Phreatobacter oligotrophus: one gene and its partner. The protein of the gene in region 1 interacts with the protein of each later gene in a pairwise test. Links are inferred from orthologs where the notes say so. Each region holds a gene or a part of one and is shown on either strand. Other genes may lie near its edges. The genes, in order: sufA and C8P69_RS02580.

Region 1 (2,990 bases):
AGGCGGATATGTCCCACCTCCCGCAATTCCTGCTGCGGCCCGTCACCTATCGCGCGAAATGACGCTGCGTAAGGTAGAATTTTTACGTGCCATAAAGCATTAACGGTCTAGCCTCCGGACGACTGACACGCGCGGCCTTCACCGGCCGCGCTGGCCACGCCCAGGATCGGCAGCCTGATGGACAATCGCGACGACATCGAACGCAGTTACGCCTTCGGCGATCTTGCCTTCTCGCAGATCAAGGGACGCGGTTTGGCCGCGGTCCCGCGGAACTACGAGGTCTGGTACTGCTACGCCTCGGGCTATCACACCGAACTCTCGGATGCGGTGAACGCCGTCCTGTCCCAGAACGGCAGCATCTCCCAGGACCACCTCGACTCAATCTTCGAGAACTATCTCTCGCAGGCGCGGATGGGCGAGAAGATCGACGTGGTCGGTGGCCGCGTGCTCGATGAGATCGAGCACGTCATGACGATGATCGACTCAGCTGCCGGCCAGGCCAACGCCTATGGCAACGATCTCGCCGGCGCCTCGGCGCGCCTTGCCTCCATGGGCTCGCCGGAAGGCGTCAGGACCATTATCGAGAACCTCGTCCGCTCGACCCGCGAGATCGAGGCGAACAACAAGGCGCTGGAGCAGCGCCTCAAGGCCTCCCGCAGCGAGATCAAGCTGCTGCAGGAGAACCTCGACGCGGTGCGGACGGAATCGCTGACCGATCCCCTCACCTCGCTCGGCAATCGCAAGTACTACGACCAGTCGATCGCCAAGGCAGTGGCCCTCGCCAACAAGGCCGAGACGCCGCTGAGCCTGCTGGTCAGCGACATCGACCATTTCAAGAAGTTCAACGACACGTTCGGCCACCTCACCGGCGACCAGGTGCTGCGTCTCGTCGCGCTGTCGGTGAAGCAGAACGTCAAGGGCCAGGATCTCGCCTGCCGCTATGGCGGCGAGGAATTCGCCATCATCCTCCCCGACACGACGCTGCGCGCCGCCGTCACGGTCGCCGAGCATATCCGCCGGGCCGTCATGACCAAGGAGCTCATCAAGCGCTCCACCAACGAGAATCTCGGCCGCATCACCATCTCGCTGGGGGTCGCGACCTTCCGGCCCGGCGACACGGTGGCGAGCCTCTACGACCGCGCCGATCGCTGCCTTTATGCGGCCAAGCGCAACGGCCGCAATCGCGTCGTCTGCGAGACCGATCCGGAAGCCGAACTCAAGGTGGCGTGAGCGCCTTCCGGCGTCGCGCCGGTTTCGGCCTGGCCTCGCTCCGCAGCGCCGCGGCGAAGGCGATGCCCGCCCAGTGGCGCAGCTCATCCTCGTCGTCGAAACAGGCCTCCGGCATGCGCCGGTAGCTGCTGACCGTCGTCTCGCCGCGCTTGGTCGCGTAGGTGAAGGGCTTGGCGCCGGCCGCGTCGAAGAGCGGCGCGCTGGTGGCATCCGATTTCAGGTACAGGCCGTCGCGGATGGCCAGCGCAAAGACCACGCCGTCGCGATAGATGCCGTGGCCGGAAAACATCCGCCTCAGGGTGACGCGGGCAAAGGGAGCGAAGAGATCGACCAGGTAATCCGGGTCGAAGGCGCTCATCTCAGGCCGTGCCCAGCGCCTCGGGACGCGCCGGGGTCAGCGCGATGGATTCGCCGCAGCCGCAGGCCGAGGTCTGGTTCGGATTGTTGAAGACGAAGCGCGCGGACAGCTTGTCGGTGACGTAGTCCATCTCGGTGCCGAGGAGATAGAGCACCGCCTTGGCATCGATGAAGACGCGCACGCCGCGATCCTCGACGATCTCGTCGAACTTTCCGGGCTCGTCGACGAATTCCATCGTGTACTCCATGCCGGCACAGCCACCCTTGGTGACCCCGACGCGGAGACCCGCACTGTCCTTGCCGGACGCGAGGACAAGATCCCTCACCCGGTCGGCGGCGGCTTCAGTGAGCCGCATGGCCTGCATCTTCGGCATCTGCATCTCCGAAACCGCGCGGATTCAAGGTCCGGCGTTCAAAGCATCGCTTACAGATATAGAGACTGCGACGAACGGGTTAAAGCCCCGTCACACCGCGGCCCGTCACCACATGTTGAGGGCGACACGGGCCTCGTCCGACATGCGGCTCTGGTCCCAGGGCGGGTCGAAGGTAAGAGTGACCTTCACCTCCGAAATGCCCGGCACGCTCGCCACCGCATTCTCCACCATGCCCGGCAGTTCGGCAGCCGAGGGGCAGGACGGCGAGGTCAGCGTCATGTCGATCGCGACCTTGCGGGAATCGTCGATGTCGACGCGGTAGATCAGTCCGAGCTCGTAGATGTCGGACGGGATCTCGGGGTCATAGACCGACTTCATGGCCGCGACGATGTCGTCGGTCAGGCGGTCCAGTTCCTCCGGCGGGATGGCGGCAGTGTCGCCACCGACGGTGGTGTTGAGGGGCTGGCTCTCGTCCATCGGGTTCAAGGTCCGTGGCATCGGGGGCGAGGCGGAACCGCCTCACCCGAACAGAGATTGGGCCTTGAGAAGGGCTTCCGCAAGGCGGTCGACCTCTTCGGTGGTGTTGTAGAGGCCGAAGGAGGCACGACAGGTGGAGGTCACACCATATCGCTGGAGAAGCGGCTGGGCGCAATGGGTCCCGGCGCGCACCGCCACCCCATAGCGGTCGACGACCGTGGCGACGTCATGGGCATGGGCTCCCTTCATCTCGAAGGAGACGATGGCGCCCTTGTCCCGCGCATGGCCGAAGATCTTGAGCGAGTTGATGGCGCCGAGCCGCTCATGCGCGTAGCGGACGAGGCTGTCCTCATGCGCGCGGATCGCCGGGCGCCCGATGGACTGCATGTAGTCCAGCGCCGCGCCGAGGCCGATGGCCTGGACGATGGCGGGGGTGCCCGCCTCGAAACGGTGCGGCGGATCGTTGTAGGTGACGCCCTCGGTGGTGACGACCGAGATCATCTCGCCGCCGCCATTATAGGGCGGCATGCGCTCGAGATGCTCGCGCTTGCC
Region 2 (3,253 bases), on another replicon or contig:
GCGGCGCGACAGGCGCTCCAGCATCTGCGCGAGGTCGCGGCGGTCGTCATTGGCTGGCGGCTGGCTGGGGGAGACGACGCCCTCGCTGCGGCGGGTGTCGGCGAAGAGATCGTCATCGACCCGCATGGCATCGCCGTTGCGCGGCGCGCTGCCGGTCCGGCCCGCCTTCGACGGATCCTCGTTCGCCAGGTTCAGCGCGTCCTGGATGGCAGCCAGAGCCGCCTCTGCCGGGTCCTGAGCCTTCTTAGGAGTGTTCGCCATGGTGTCGCCCGCATCCTTACTGACTGCCGACCGTCGATCCACCGGCCCGCGTCACGCCCCAAGGTGCCTCTCGGACGCAACGATACCGGTGGCAGACAACAGTCCGCCGCACTGTGTAATCTACCGGGGGGTCCTAAGGATTGAAACCGTAGGCGCGTGCAGTTTGAGATTCATCGTTAACGGATGAGTAACCATGACTGACCCATCGACCCGCGCCCCGGGACGGCGGCGCGCTCCTGCCCCAGCGGCGACGGGGCTTCGGCCGACCGATCCGCAGCGCCGCTGGCTGCTGCGCGGCGTCGACCAGCCCGGTGGAAAACTCCCGCTCTTTGACCCCGAAGGCCGCGAGGTTCCGAAGGCGACCGTCCGCGCCTGCCTCGACGCGGGCTGGGCGGCACCCTGGTTCGCCAATCCCACCAAGCCCGACTGGCTCGTCTGCCGCCTCACCGCCGAGGGCTATCGCGCCATCGGCAAGGAGCCGCCGCCCGGCGCCTGAGGCCCTCCGCGCCATTTACGAAAGGTCAACCGCGCCTCGCGAAACCGTGTCTTTCGCCGGTCGCCTTAACCGCTGTTTCGCCGCTCCGCTGCCAAGGTCGGGCCACAGGGAGAGGGGAGGACATACCTCCTCCGGGACAAAACGGCCGCAACCCAGCGGCTGCGGTCAATCAGGGGACACTATGACCATGGCGCGTATCATGTCGGACGACCACCTTGGCGGGGCAATGCCCGTCGATCTCACCCATCTGTCGCGGCAGACCTTCGGCGACCACGATCTCGAGCGCGAGGTTCTCGCCCTTTTCGAGCGTCAGTCGCGCACCATGCTGGAGCGGCTGCGCAACGCCACCAGCGCCAAGACCTGGGCCGAGGCCGCCCATACGCTGAAGGGCTCGGCCCTCGGCATCGGCGCCTTCGGTGTCGCCCAGGCCGCCGAGGCGGTCGAGTGCGACCAGGTCGACCACCTCTCCTCGCGGGCCTGGGACGACCTGGCCCGCCTCGAGCAGGCGGTGGCCGAGGCCAATGGCTTCATCGCCAACCTGCTGAAGGCCGCCTGAGCGGCTGGATCACTGTCTCTGCGGCGATCCGCCATGTGACGGGACCACTGGCGCGCCGCCGGGCCATTCGCTAAGGACTGGCGATCATCGACCGCCGCGCTGCCGTGCGGCGGTTTCGCTTTGTGCGCGCCGGCAGGCACCGGCGCAGCGTGAGGGACGGGATCCGATGCCTGAGATCACTTTCATCGACCACGGTGGCGAGAAGCGCGTGGTCAACGCCGCGACCGGCTCGACCGTCATGGAAGCCGCGATCAAGAGCGGCGTGCCCGGCATCGTCGCCGAATGCGGCGGCGCCTGCGCCTGCGCCACCTGCCACGTCTATGTCGACGAGGCCTGGACCGCCACCACCGGCACGCCCTCCCACATGGAGGAGGACATGCTGGACTTCGCCTTCGACGTGAAGCCGACCTCGCGCCTGTCCTGCCAGATCAAGGTGACGGATGCCATGAACGGCCTCGTCATCCACACGCCGCCGCGCCAGGGCTGACCGCTTGCGGGCGGCCCCGCCGCCCGCCGCATGGCGCGCATGTCCCGCCCGGGCTTGGCTGCGCCGCCGGGTCCGCTAAAGCTGCAGCATGCGGGCGGAGACTGACGCCATGACTGCGCGGAGAGCGCCATGACGTCGCCGGTCGCGCCTCCCCCGGCCGCCGAGCGGCCGCTGCCGGCCATTGCCGCGCAGTTCGTCTGCTTCACGCTGGTCTCGATCGCCGACTCGATCCTGAAGATCATCGTCGCCGAGGCGCCGAGCTGGCAGATCATGGCGATGCGCTCGGCCTCCAGCCTGCTGATCCTCACGCCGATCATCCTCGTCCAGATGGCGCGCGGCCGGGCGACCCTGCGCACCGGCCGGCTGAAGGCCCATATCCTGCGCGCGGCGCTCTCGGCCGTCTCGGTCTTCGCCTATTTCGAGGCGCTGCGCGAACTCGACCTGCCGGTCGCCACCGCCATCCTCTTCGTCACGCCCTTCTTCGTGGTGATGCTCTCGGGCCTCGTCCTGCGCGAACATGTCGGCCTCAACCGCTGGATCGCGGTCGCCATCGGCTTTGTCGGGGCCCTCGTCATCATCCGCCCCGGCCCGGAAGGCGTGTCGCTGGCGGCCCTGCTCGCCGTGCTCTCGGCTGCCACCTGGGGCGCGGCGATGGTCGCCATCCGGGCGCTGGGCAAGACCGAGGGGACGCTCTCGATCCTCTTCTATTTCAACCTCTTCATCTGCCTCATCGCGCTCGCCTTCGCCTTGCCGGGATGGCAGCCGGTGCCGGGCTGGCTCATCGCGACCATCCTCCTCAACGCCGCCATCCAGCTCGTCGCCCAGTCCTTCATGCTGATGGCCTTCCGCTTCGCCTCGGCCTCGGTCTCGGCGCCCGTGCAGTACACCCAGCTGCTCTGGTCGGTCGCCGCCGGCTGGTTCGTCTTCAACGTCTTCCCCGGACCCCAGGTCTTCGCCGGGGCCGCCATCATCGTCGCCAGCGGCCTCTATCTCATCTGGTCCGAGCGGCGTCCGCGCCGGCCCTCGTGACCCCTTGCCCTTGCCGCCGGGGAGGCGAGGGGGCACATGAGGACGGACGAGGATGCGATGCGACGGCTGATCCTGCTCAGACATGCCAAGTCGGACTGGCCGCCCGGCATGGTCGACCATGACCGGCCGCTGGCGGCGCGCGGCCGCCGGGCAGCGCCGCTGATCGGACGGTGGCTGGTCGACAATGGCTTCGTGCCCGACCGGGCCCTGGTCTCCACCGCCGAGCGCACGCGCGAAACCTGGGCGCTGGCCAGCGCCGGCCTTATCGCCATGCCCGCCGCGACGTTCGAGCCGCGCATCTACGAGGCGCCGGCCTGGCAATTGCTCAACGTCATCCGCGAGACGCCAGACGACGTGGCGACGCTGCTTCTCGTCGGCCACAACACCGGCATCGAGGATCTCGCGGCCCGCCTTATCGGCGCGG

Evidence for each region.
Region 2: the proteins of sufA (region 1) and C8P69_RS02580 interact in binary tests that used the Escherichia coli proteins (3 or more experiments, as listed by UniProt). The link is inferred for Phreatobacter oligotrophus from one-to-one orthologs.

Annotation. Positions count from the first base shown.
Region 1 is NZ_PZZL01000004.1:369,349-372,338, forward strand. Bases 279-2,954 are described here. They hold sufA (Fe-S cluster assembly scaffold SufA), read right to left. Parts: upstream 1,968-2,954; coding sequence 1,590-1,967; downstream 279-1,589. Other genes in these bases: C8P69_RS11555 (GGDEF domain-containing protein), read left to right, coding at 279-1,230; C8P69_RS11560 (TfoX/Sxy family protein), read right to left, coding at 1,217-1,588; C8P69_RS11570 (SUF system Fe-S cluster assembly protein), read right to left, coding at 2,067-2,438; C8P69_RS11575 (cysteine desulfurase), read right to left, coding at 2,481-2,954. Outside these bases: C8P69_RS11550 (DEAD/DEAH box helicase), read left to right, coding at 1-62; more of C8P69_RS11555, read left to right, coding at 178-278; more of C8P69_RS11575, read right to left, coding at 2,955-2,990. UniProt on the Escherichia coli protein: Is able to transfer iron-sulfur clusters to apo-ferredoxin. Multiple cycles of [2Fe2S] cluster formation and transfer are observed, suggesting that IscA acts catalytically.
Region 2 is NZ_PZZL01000001.1:527,689-530,941, forward strand. The notes cover bases 201-3,139. They hold C8P69_RS02580 (2Fe-2S iron-sulfur cluster-binding protein), read left to right. Parts: upstream 201-1,479; coding sequence 1,480-1,800; downstream 1,801-3,139. Other genes in these bases: C8P69_RS02565 (apolipoprotein A-IV repeat region-like domain-containing protein), read right to left, coding at 201-261; C8P69_RS02570 (hypothetical protein), read left to right, coding at 455-757; C8P69_RS02575 (Hpt domain-containing protein), read left to right, coding at 945-1,313; C8P69_RS02585 (DMT family transporter), read left to right, coding at 1,930-2,829; C8P69_RS02590 (SixA phosphatase family protein), read left to right, coding at 2,866-3,139. Also shown: more of C8P69_RS02565, read right to left, coding at 1-200; more of C8P69_RS02590, read left to right, coding at 3,140-3,253. UniProt on the Escherichia coli protein: Ferredoxin are iron-sulfur proteins that transfer electrons in a wide variety of metabolic reactions. Although the function of this ferredoxin is unknown it is probable that it has a role as a cellular electron transfer protein.